Regions from separate parts of the Paenibacillus wenxiniae genome, predicted to be linked through region 1. Evidence: riboswitches for the same ligand, from Rfam matches in the RefSeq annotation. Region 1 holds a riboswitch; the other holds the start of a gene.
The links. A riboswitch is a leader RNA that binds a small molecule or an ion and turns the genes downstream of it on or off. The one in region 1 is predicted to bind glycine.
Positions count from the first base shown of each region.

Region 2: another riboswitch for glycine. It lies ahead of gcvT (glycine cleavage system aminomethyltransferase GcvT); the one in region 1 lies ahead of sdaAB (L-serine ammonia-lyase, iron-sulfur-dependent subunit beta).

Region 1 covers NZ_JBCGUH010000007.1:200,525-206,669, reverse strand. The annotation lists gene AAHF22_RS14570 (ATP-binding protein) at 1-800, shown strand, start outside; glycine riboswitch at 896-1,006, shown strand; glycine riboswitch at 1,010-1,089, shown strand; gene sdaAB (L-serine ammonia-lyase, iron-sulfur-dependent subunit beta) at 1,209-1,874, shown strand; gene sdaAA (L-serine ammonia-lyase, iron-sulfur-dependent, subunit alpha) at 1,889-2,782, shown strand; gene AAHF22_RS14555 (ring-cleaving dioxygenase) at 3,105-4,079, opposite strand; gene AAHF22_RS14550 (right-handed parallel beta-helix repeat-containing protein) at 4,689-6,145, opposite strand, start outside.
Region 2 covers NZ_JBCGUH010000011.1:102,527-108,671, forward strand. The annotation lists gene gcvPA (aminomethyl-transferring glycine dehydrogenase subunit GcvPA) at 1-335, opposite strand, end outside; gene gcvT (glycine cleavage system aminomethyltransferase GcvT) at 476-1,591, opposite strand; glycine riboswitch at 1,977-2,073, opposite strand; gene gcvH (glycine cleavage system protein GcvH) at 2,256-2,648, shown strand; gene AAHF22_RS18005 (SDR family oxidoreductase) at 3,467-4,330, shown strand; gene AAHF22_RS18010 (DUF2569 family protein) at 4,583-5,131, shown strand; gene AAHF22_RS18015 (GNAT family N-acetyltransferase) at 5,235-5,747, shown strand.

The sequences.
Region 1 (6,145 bases):
TGACACCGCTTGATGATCTGCAAACGAATGTTAGCCAGGGTTTCCTGCTCACTTTCCGCGATTGTACCGAAGAGCGCCGCATGAAGCAGCTGCAAAATGAGCTGATTGCTGTCGTATCCCATGAGCTGCGTACCCCACTGTCTGCGATTATGGGCTATATTGAAATGCTATCGATGTACGAAGATATTCCAGCAGCCAAGCGGCGTGAGTTTATGAATACGATTCAGTTTGAAGGGACACGTCTGTCGCGATTACTGGATGATTTCCTCGATAGTCAGCGGATCGATGCCGGACGCGTCGATTATATGATGGGACGTATCCGGTTAAATGAATTGTTACAGGTCGTTTGCTTTCAATGGGATATTCAGCAGCGCGATCGGTTACATTTATCCACGCCGGATCATGAAGTCTATATTGTAGGTGACCATAACCGGATGATTCAGGTGATTAGTAATCTGATTAGTAATGCGCTCAAATATTCAGCCGCAGAATTACCGATAGACATTCGTCTGCTTGAAAAGGAAGACAGCGTTATGATCGAGATTGAGGATTATGGTATCGGAATTGCCGAGTCGGATCAGCCGCGTATTTTTCAGAAATTTTTCCGTTCGGGTGTGGCAGAGGCAAGACGAATTGGAGGTACGGGTCTGGGACTGTATATTGCACAACGGATTATCGATGCACATCGTGGGAAATTAAGCTTTAAATCAGAGAGGGGGAAAGGCTCCATCTTCACGATTCAACTACCCGCAGCCGATGAACCGGGTGCGCCGGAAGCACATGATATGATTCGTCTATGAGTAAGCATTGACAGCTTTCATTCGCTGCATTAAGCTAGGAATGATTGGAAACATGTTCGGGAAACAGCAATGCTCCCGCGCATCATACAACGCGGATGAATAGAGCGGGAGAGTCTGCGGACGAATGTGGTCCGCCACCGAAGGAGCAAGCTGCCGGTTGCCAGCCGTCAGTTAATCTCTCAGGTAACAGGAACCGCTTTGGGACGCAACTCTGGAGAGAGCATAATAGCCACCCAAGGGGTATGACGGGATTTCGTTTCGTCCAAACTCTCAGGTAACGAGGACAGAGCATACAGGCCATGCAGGCTGTATTCTGTCCTTTTTTGGTGCGTGTTTTCAAATGGCATTACCTAAGGATAGAACAGCAGCATCTGCTCATACTATGCAGCAGCGGAAAAGGGGAAGCGTATGCGTTTTAAAAATGTATTTAACATTATCGGCCCATCTATGGTTGGTCCATCCAGCTCCCATACGGCAGGAGCGGCAAGACTCGGCAGAGCAGCTCGTCAGTTGCTTGGTCAGTTACCAGAACATGCGGACATTATATTATATGGTTCTTTTGCCGAAACGTACTGGGGTCATGGAACCGATCTGGCCCTTGTAGGCGGATTGCTTGATTATAGTACGGATGATCCGCGTTTACCGGATGCGGCAGAGATTGCCGATGAACAGGGCATGACGATTCAGTTTAGTAAAGGGTCAGGTAATTACCCGCATCCGAACTTTGTACGTTTACGTCTGAAGTGTGGTGAGCAGCAGGCTGAGCTGGCTGGAGCATCGATCGGGGGCGGCAATATTGAGATTCATGAGCTGAACGGCTTTGATGTCAAAGGCTCCGGTCAGTATCCAACGCTCGTTGTGGAGCATATGGATAGCAAAGGGGTACTGGCAGATATTACTCGCACGCTAAGTGAAGGCGAACTGAATATCGGTTTTATGGACGTGGATCGCAAATCACGTAGTGGTGAAGCGATGACATTGATCGAGCTAGATGGTGCGCCATCTGCATCTGTGTTGAAACAGATCGAAGCATTAACTCATGTGACACGTGCCATCGTCATCGATCTGGATTAGGAAGGAGGGATAGTATGCAATTTCGTACATTACAGGATATTGTACGCTTATGTGAGGAAAGACAATGCTCGATTGCTGAGCTGATGATTGTAGAACAGGTAAAAGAAACAGGGGTATCGCGTGAGCAAGTGGTGGAGCAGATGACCGCCTATTATGAAGTGATGAAAGAAGCGGTGCATCGTGGTATTCATGAAGATACCGTATCGCGCAGTGGCTTAACGGGCGGTGATGCGCGCCGGGTGTATGACTATCTAAACGGGGGCGAGACCGCCGCAGGCAGTCATTCGACGCGGGCGATGTCGTATGCGCTGGCAGTGTCCGAAGTGAACGCATCGATGGGACGCATTATCGCGACCCCTACCGCAGGTTCATGTGGAATTATTCCGGGTGTGTTTGTGAGTACACAGGAGCGATTTGGCTGGAGTGATGAGCAAATGGTGCTCGGTTTATTTGCAGCCGGTGCGATCGGTTATGTGATTGCGAATAACTCCTCGATTTCGGGAGCCGAAGGCGGTTGTCAGGCAGAGGTCGGTTCGGCGATCGGTATGGCGGCAGGCGCTGTTGTAGAGCTGCGTAACGGTACACCGCAGCAAGCCATGCATGCGGTCGGACTTGCCCTGAAAAATACACTCGGTCTGATCTGTGATCCAGTTGCAGGTCTGGTAGAGATTCCATGTATCGTGCGTAACGGCTTGGGTGCGGTGAATGCGCTGGCAGCGGCAGATATGGGGCTGGCTGGAGTACGGAGCGCGATTCCATCTGACGAGGTCGTTGATGTAATGCTACAGGTCGGTCGCTCGATGCCAAGTGAGCACCGCGAAACGGCGCGTGGCGGTCTCGCACAGACACCAACCGGGCGTAAAATTACTGAAGAGTTGCGACGTCGTCGGGAGAATCAAGGCGGCTAAGCATTTTATGTAAAAAGTATTCTTTTGTGTTTGAAATGATAGAAAGGGACGGTCTGCGGACAGTCCCTTTTTATTTTGCCTATAAAATATACATATTATGTTGCTGCTAATGTTCCATAAACCGAATCATAGCCTAACGTAGAATGAGAGCAAACTATTCTGCATAACGGTCAAAATCGTGCACCAAACGTATCCATAACAAAAGCATCTGCATGATACAATAGACAGCACACCACATATTACATATCACAGAAATCGAAAACAATCCCCTCCACTCTGTAGAATGAAGGGGATTGTTACTAGTCATCATGACCGCTAATCATTAATCGTTCAACACCAGCGGACGAAGTTTGGCTTCAATATCTGCACGGCGTCCTTCCAGAAATGGGGGCAGGGATAGCGTTTCGCCGAGTGAATCCATCGATTCATCTACATCGAATCCCGGTGTGTCTGTGGATAGTTCAAATAGAATACCATTAGGTTCACGGAAATACAGCGCACGGAAGTAGTGACGATCGACTTTACCCGAGTTTGGAATGCCGAGTCCAGTCAGGCGATTCGCCCATACGTCATATTCCGCTTCGTTCGGAACACGGAAAGCGACATGGTGCACACCGCCGCGCCCAAGCCGCGCGACTGGCAAATCTGGACGCGTCTCGATATGAACTTCAGCGCCCGCACCGCCTTCACCGGTTGCATACACTTCGATATCGGCATGCTGCTCACCGACAAGTGATGGATAGGAACCAACACGGCGGAAGCCAAGCACTTCTGTCAAAATCATTACTGTAGCATCAGGCTTTGCGACCGTCAGTGTGACCGGGCCGAGTCCAAGAATACCGTATGCGACAGGCACGTCTGAGCCGTTCCAAGCATGACCCGGTGCAACACCTTGCTCGTTATTGTCGGCAACAAGGATAATACGTGTTCCTTCAAAGTCTTGAAAAGCGAGCGTATCACGTCCTGCACGTTGTTTGATCTCTTCGTGACTGACATTGAACTCATCAAAGCGATCCGACCAGTATTGCAGTGCTGCTGTAGTAGCGACACGCAGCGCGGAAGCCGAAATGCTCGATACGCCCGGATAGCTTGGACCGATATGCGGGATATCAAAAAAAGTCAGCTCTGTACCTGGCGAAGCGACCGCATCCCCATAAAATAGATGATAGGACGTCGTATCATCTTGATTCACGCCTTTTTTCACGAGACGCATACCGAGCACTTTAGTATAAAATTCAAAGTTTTTCTCTGCTTTACCAGTCATAATCGATACATGGTGAATACCTTTAAGTTCCATCATAATCATCCTTTCGGGAATAAAATCATTTATATTCGTTATGGATATACATAGCGTTCGTTCACATTTTAAAGTGGAAAGAGATAGTTTGAAGTATTAAATCTTTAATTTAAGATAATTATAACATAGCCAGTATAAAATGCAATAGCAAGTGCTCACTCCTTATAAAAGAATCGTTATTACTGGTTATGACTATACATATAAGGGACAGATAGAGAGAAACAGTAGGGTTGATGCAAGCGATATCGTTTGATGCTCCTATCATTGTGGACTGCTCAGTGGATTGTTGGATCGGCATGATTAGTATTTTACTCCATGCTACAAGAGCATAGAAGAGGGCAGGAATAAGGATAAAAGTATGAGCAAATAGGTGAACAGAGGAAAAACATACGAGCCTAGGAAAAACATAAGAGCATTGGAACAAGTATAATAGTGTGTAAAAAGCTTGAAAAACCCCTGTCTCTAAAGGTAGACAGGGGCATGTTAAATAGATATTTAGTTTATGCAGTAAACGGTCTGTTATACTGCCAAAAATTACTGTGAGTGATGAAGACTCATTTTATGCAAACTATATCCATTCTTGCTATTCATCCGTAATTAGACCAGTCCTCAATGGTTAGACAAGCCGCGTGTTTCTTCGCGTGTGAGTACACGGATGCGGTACTCATCTTTTTGCAGACCGATTTTGGGGAATACATCGTTCAGATTAGGGAACTTCGCCAAAATTTTGGCATTGTCTGTGCGCAGATCCATTTTGTTGTAGTCATAGAAGCCAGCATCGCTCACATTGCTGATCGAATCGTTATTGGCTACTTTGACATCGCCCACTTTAGGTACGACGACATCCGGTGTATTCACCAGCATATTGTCGGTCATTTTCGTACCATTTGGATATTCAGGGTGCCAGTTTGGATCAAGAATGCTGCTCCATAGATCATGATCATAGCCATACGTATCCTGTAGCACTTTGCCATAGTTCGCCCACGGATTGCTACCTGGATTCATCTCACGCAGCTGATCTGCGAAAATGCTATTCACGCCATGACTTTTGCTGTCTCCACGCTGATCGACCTGAATCATATTGGAATCGATCACCAGATTGTTAGTCGCAATATTGTCATGACCATTCAGCAAAATCCCTTTGGTTGAGCCTTGAATAATATTGTAATGATAGTTGTCTCCACTGTCTGCGCCGTCGGAATAGAAGCCGTTAGAGCGTTTATTGTGGTGGATGAAGTTATAACGAAGTACATTTCCATACGACGCCCAGTCTTGAGCGGTATAAAAAGCGCCTGTATCGCCCTCGATTAGCGACGTATTATGCACTTCATTATATTCAAATGTCAAATTGTTGCTGTACACATAGCGTACCGCATCTTTCGGTACATCGTGCAGCAAGTTATGATCAAACTGGATGCCGACCGAGTCGCGTACTAGAAGCGGTTCCAGATGTGTAAGCTCGCCCACATTATGGATATGATTGTTGGTCACACGGCTGTTCGCTGGAATAAGCTTTTTGCGATCACCGGCGCTGTTCATACTAATACCGAAGCCACCGGTTTCGTAAATATCGTTACTCTGCAACAGATTATTTTTGCCGCCTACATCAAGTACGCCGCCGTTACCTAGATTACGCAGTGTATTACCAGCGAGTGTAATATGGTCGGTGTTTTTCAGCTCGATACCGTTACCCATACTCCCCTCGATCGTAAAGCCAATCAGTTGAATATGGGATGCGTTGTTAAGCGAAACGACTGGATTTTCATCATCCGCGATAATCATGTTCAAATCTTTGAGATTACCTTTTGGATAGTAATACAGTTTTTTATCTTTAAAATCGAGTGCCCATTCGCCCGGCTGATCGATCTCATCCAGATAGTTTAACGCCTGCCATTCCTCCGTACCTGTACCGATGCGATACGGCGCACGTATTTTAGCAATATAGCCAGAATCGTACACATCATCGCTCACCGAGTTAGTGGAGCTGTATACGTCATCCTGTACCGAGCCATAGGCATCGCTGGTGACGGATGAGTTATCCGCAGCCGCTTTCGTAGTTTCTTTTG
Region 2 (6,145 bases), on a different contig from region 1:
TCACCCTGGCTAATTTCCGGTTGATACGGGGTGTAGGCTGTATAAAATTCAGAACGAGAGATGACATGATTAATAACAGAAGGAACATGATGATCGTAAATGCCTGCACCGAGAAAGCTAGTATAGCGATCGGTATCCGCATTGCGGCCAGCAAGTATGGAAAGGTGACGAGTCAAGGCGTATTCGTCCAGCATACCTGACATTGGCATCGTGCCCTCGTAACGAACCGAAGCCGGAATATCTTTAAACAATTCCTCTACAGAAGACGCGCCGATCACAGCCAGCATGTCGGCTTCATTTTGCGCGGTCATCGGAATATAGCGATGGGATTTCATAAGTTATGCTCCTTTCGGCAACGGATTGCCGTAATATAATCAAGCGAATCGTTCCTAGCCCTATGTTTGGACTGGCGATCAATCTATACAACAGTGAAGCTACATATAGGCATCAACAATAGATGGATCAGGTAAAAAGCTTACGATTTTACCGGCTGACGTTTGTAAAATGGAGCTTTCACGACTTCAGCCTTCAACTGCTTGCCACGAATTTCTATTTCAAGCGGTGTGCCAAGCTCTGCGCTGCTTGCTTCGATTAAAGCGAGACCGAGATTACGTTTTAATGTAGGCGACTGTGTGCCTGTCGTGACTTCACCGATCTGACGACCATCGCGGAACACCGGGTAGTGGGAGCGTGGAATACCGCGCTCTAGCAGCTCGACACCGACCAGTTTACGTGGAACGCCATGTTGCTTTTGCTCGGCAAGCGTTTCACGACCGATAAAATCGCCCTTGTCCAGCTTTACGAAAAAGCCAAGTCCTGCCTCCAGCGGTGTAATATCAGCGGATAGCTCTTGACCGTATAACGGTAGCTTCGCTTCAAAACGAAGCGTATCACGCGCACCGAGACCACAGGCGATCAGACCATCGCTTTCACCTGCTGCCAGCAGGCCACTCCAGATCGCTCCAGCTTGCTCGGCAGGGCAGTAAATTTCAAAACCATCTTCACCGGTGTAACCTGTACGAGAGATGATCACCTCAGCGCCGTATAGCTTCACATCTGTTACAAAGGTAAAACTCGCCAGCTCAGCCAGCGCTTCGGTGCCTGCCACTTTACTCATAATCGATGCAGCGAGCGGCCCTTGCAGTGCAATTAGCGCCGTTTCGTCCGAAATATTATTGAGCTGTACATCGTCCGGTAGATGCTGCTGGAGCCAATCGATGTCTTTATCGATATTGGATGCATTCAGTACAAGCATGTACAAATTTTCATGAATCCGGTAGACGAGCAAATCATCCACGACACCACCGTTTGGATAACACATCAATGTGTATTGTGCCTGTCCATCTTGCAGGCGAGTCACATCGTTCGTTAGCATCTTTTGCAAAAAGGCTTCGGTGCCTTTACCACTGAACATCACCTCACCCATATGCGATACATCGAATAGTCCAGCACGTTCGCGTACAGCTTCATGTTCTTTTTGAATACCGTAAAACTGTACAGGCAAATCCCAGCCTCCAAAATCGATACAGCGTGGGTTGCCGGTTTCAGCATATAGCGGGTAAAGCGGTGTTCTTTTCAGCTCGGTTGTCATTTGGCTCACCTCAAATTCATAATATGAACGGTTAAGCGATCGACAGACTGTGAAGAAGCTCAGTTCAGCCTAAGATCGTCATGAAGAGCAAAGCTTATTTATGTTGTGATAGCATCTTGTTAACGTTGGCTGTAAAAAGCATGCCTACCTAACAAAAAACAATCGTTCTGCAACAAAACACAAAAAACAGGAAGGACAGGGAAGAAACGGGTGCAAAACCCGCTCGTTCCATTGTCCTCCCTGTCCTTGATACCTGAGAGTTACCTTGCCGCCTGTCAGCTTGGTGCTGATGGAGCTGAAATGAATCGTTCAGCCGGTTCAAGCAAGTTTCCCCTTTGGTGATCCGCTGCGCGCCTTGCTATGCGCCGGATGCTCTCCAGAGCCGCGTCCAGTACAGGTCCCTTTTACCTGAGAGATTCACCGTTTCCGGCTTACTCCTTCGGCGCTGCCATCGAGTGGTCAGTCTCTCCCTGTACGTTCATCCGCTTCCATATGATGTTATGTATTTCCGAACATTCAATCACTAAACGATCCAAAATGTATGTTTATTATATTAATACTTGATTGAGTAAACGATGTCAAGCCTCTTGACAGCGCAAACTCGCTTACTATACTCTTGTGGCATTAGGATACCAACATGACAAGAATCGGAGGAGCATAAACGATGAGCGAGATTAAGGATCAATTGTTGTACAGCAAAGAGCATGAATGGGTGGAACGGGTTAGTGACGATACGGTACGTATCGGGATTACCGACTTTGCTCAGCATCAACTGGGAGATATCGTATTTGTAGAGCTGCCTGAAGATGGACGCACGGTAAGTGAAGACGAAGAAGTAGGTACGATCGAATCGGTTAAAACCGTTTCGCAACTATTTTGCCCGATTGCTGGAACCGTAAGCAAGCTCAATCCTGATCTCGAAACCGAACCAGAACTCGTAAACTCCGATCCATACGGCCGCGGCTGGATGATTGAGTTGAAAGTAGACGGCGACCTGGATACAGCTCTGTCTACATTGCTGGATGCAGCTGCATACGCGGAGCACGCACAGGATTAAGTCGTTCGCGCATACGTCAAATATATGCCGAAATGTCCTGAAAATGAACGAATGCATGCTTCAAATATACTAATGCTTTGAATACGTAAAAACGTAATATGAAGCTTTACACGTACAATACCCGGGCGCGACGGCGTTCGGGTATTTCTATAGGGATCGAATCGTTTATAACATACAGAAGTGAAGGATGAAGGTAGTAGTGAAGCAGAAGTAATAGTAATAAATAATAAAGCTGAGATACAAAAGTGTAAGGTTGACGGAATAGATCGGTTTCAAATTAAGTAGGTGTAGAAAAGCAATGAAAAGATAGCACTTACATAAAAGCAATCCAGAGCAGCCCAACGATACTTTATCCACTTTATTTAACTATAAAAGGAGTACGATCCACGATAAATCCAGCATAATTAACTACGAAAAAGTAATAGGAGTGAGAGCGATTAAGTGTCCAAACCATCAACTTATCGGATTGTACCATCACAGCACAAGTCGATATCAAACCAAGGCATATAGTATAAGATAGAAGGGAATACAGCATATATAAATGCAACAAACAACGTTTTATCGCGGTATCTCTACACTGGAACGACAAAACCATTTGCAAACATCATGCCTGTCCTCAGTATAGCATACGCCTTTGCCCTTATGCGCTACCCAATTACACTCCACTTATTAAAATTCTCAAAACGATATCCTTTTCCAGCAAGCACGATCACAACCGATGCGTAACTTAAACCGTATCCGTTTAAAGTTCTAGTAATGCCTCAAACAAGTACGCAGCTTCGCAGCCCATTGCATTCCCAATGAAAGGAGCCACACCTATGAATACCCGACGTATACTGATCACAGGCGCCAATTCCGGTATGGGACTCGCCTCTAGCATTGCACTCGCCAAGCAAGGACATGAGGTCATTATGGCATGCCGCAACGAAGAACGCGGACAGCAGGCATTACAGCAAGCACGCGAGCAAAGCGGTTCGGATCAATTGACACTGATGCAGTGCGATCTTGGTTCGCTGAAACATATTCATCAATTTGCCGAGCAATTTTATAAGCAATATGATCGTTTAGATGTGCTGCTTAACAACGCCGGTGTCGTTAATTTGAAGCGCAAAGAAACCGAAGATGGCTTCGAAATGTCGATTGGCGTCAATCATCTCGGTCACTTTTTGCTGACACGTCTGCTGCTGGATGCGCTGAAGCAGTCACCGTCCGGACGCATCGTAACGGTAGCTTCGGGCGCGTATAAGATTGGAAAAATGCACTGGGACGATCTCCAGCTACAGCATGGCTATAATGTTGTTAAAGCCTATGCCCAATCCAAGCTGGCCAATCTATATTTCAATCACATTCTAGCGGAACAACTGCAAGGCACGAATGTGACTGCTAACTGTCTGCATCCCGGTGCGGTAGCAACAAGTATCGGTGTCGATCGAGATACCGGTTTTGGTAAACGATTGCTCGCTGGGCTGGCGCATACGCCTTTTTTCCAAACGCCTGAGCAGGGTGCAGAAACCGCGGTATTTCTCGCTACTGATCCATCGGTGGAAGGGGAATCGGGACGTTATTATTATCGTAAAAAAGTGCAATCGGTAAAGTCACGTGCGATGAATCGTGAAGAAGCATTACGCTTATGGCAATGGAGCGAGCAACAGACCGGCATTGCCTCATCCCTTCATATATAAGCGAATTGAAGCGAAAGGGAGAGAACGATTCAGCAGCAACCGACATCTTGTGCATGATTGAAATAGGATTCTGGCAATGGCTGTGATAGACTGGAGAAAGCGGGCAACTACACGAATACGGCGTTGTACCGACCGGTTGATCGTTTGTGAGACCGCCTGTTTCTTTGGTTATGTCAACATGGGCAGGGTTGCTGCTCACACGAGATCGCCATAGATGGTAAACCGATTTACAAACAGAAAGGAACGGAAATAATGAACAATAATTATCCACCACATCCAAATGGTCAGGGTCAGCCACCGGAGCCACCATTTGGCCAACCTCAACCACCACAAGGTCGTCCGCCGCTCGTTGGGCTTGGAGGCTGGCTGGTCGTTTTCCAAATCTACATGTACTGGAGCCTGCTCATCGCTCTTGTTGCGATTCCGACTTACATATTTATGATGTTTCTTGTCGCCAATCCGGATGTATTCCCACCGGAGCTTAGCGGTGATATTGATCGCATATTGGCGCTATACAGTGGCAACATACGTGCACTTTCCGTGTATGAAATGATCGTCGCGGTCATTCAAATTGTGTTGCTTGTAATTATGCTTGTGCAACTGTACACACGTAAACGTGCATTTCCACGTACCGCACGCGCGTATTTATTGATCAATCTGGCGCTCACGGTCATTGCCTTTTTCATCGTTCCACCTACATCGGGCATGGTGACAGGCATGATTTTATCGGCCATTATGACATTGCTGTGGAATTTGTACTTTTCTCGTTCGGTACGCGTCAAAAATACATTTATCCGCTAAACGCAGCGCTGTTATGCAGTGAACGGCTACAGAAAGCGGATAGACAGCTTACCTTATAGCCATTACAATATATAAAAATATAAGGTAAGTGGAGGAACAGACGATGCCAGAAACCGATCAATACGAAATTCAAATCGCGCGTCAGCAGGATTTAGATGAGATTGTTACCATTTATAACTCATCCATTCCCGGTCGACTTGCCACTGCCGATACCGAGCCAGTCACGGTAGAAAGTCGTCAAGTCTGGTTTGATGAACATGATCCAGCTCGCCGCCCACTATGGGTGCTATGGCAGGATGAGCGCATAGCGGGCTGGGCAAGTCTGCAAACGTTCTACGGGCGTCCGGCTTATAACGGTACGGTAGAACTGAGCGTCTATGTTCATCCTGATTTTCAAGGTAAAGGCATCGGCAGTAAGCTGGTAAGCTATGCGATCCAGCAAGCACCTGCATTGAATATTCATACATTGCTTGGCTTTGTATTCGCCCACAATGACCCAAGCCGAACGCTGCTAAGTAAGTTCGGTTTTGAAGAATGGGGACATCTGCCACGCGTCGCTGTACTGGATGGAGTCGAGCGACATCTAGCCATTCTTGGTAAACGAATTGGTGAATAAGCGAACTCAAATTAGTTAGCTTGCCTGGCTAAGCTTACATTTCTGCATAAAAAAACCTGTCCTACACGAGATCAATGCCATACATACTGGCGATTGACCCACGTAGAGACAGGTTTTTTTAATATAAAAGCTTGGTGGGTGAGATCGTGCATTCTACTTCAACTACAGTGAGACGTGACTGAAAACTTGCTGAAGTACCTCGTTCACTGTCTGTTCGTTCTGCTACTTTTGTTTCTCAGGATATACTCCTATACGGTCTACAAACTACAACAGTTTTCTAAATGGAGCCGGACTTCGGCACTGTTCACGTGCTGTAGGTGTCCATACACTCCGTTGTAAAAGGTTGCGTACCGATGGTAGATCAGCTACAGCTAGTTCCCCTGTTCTATTTCTAAATA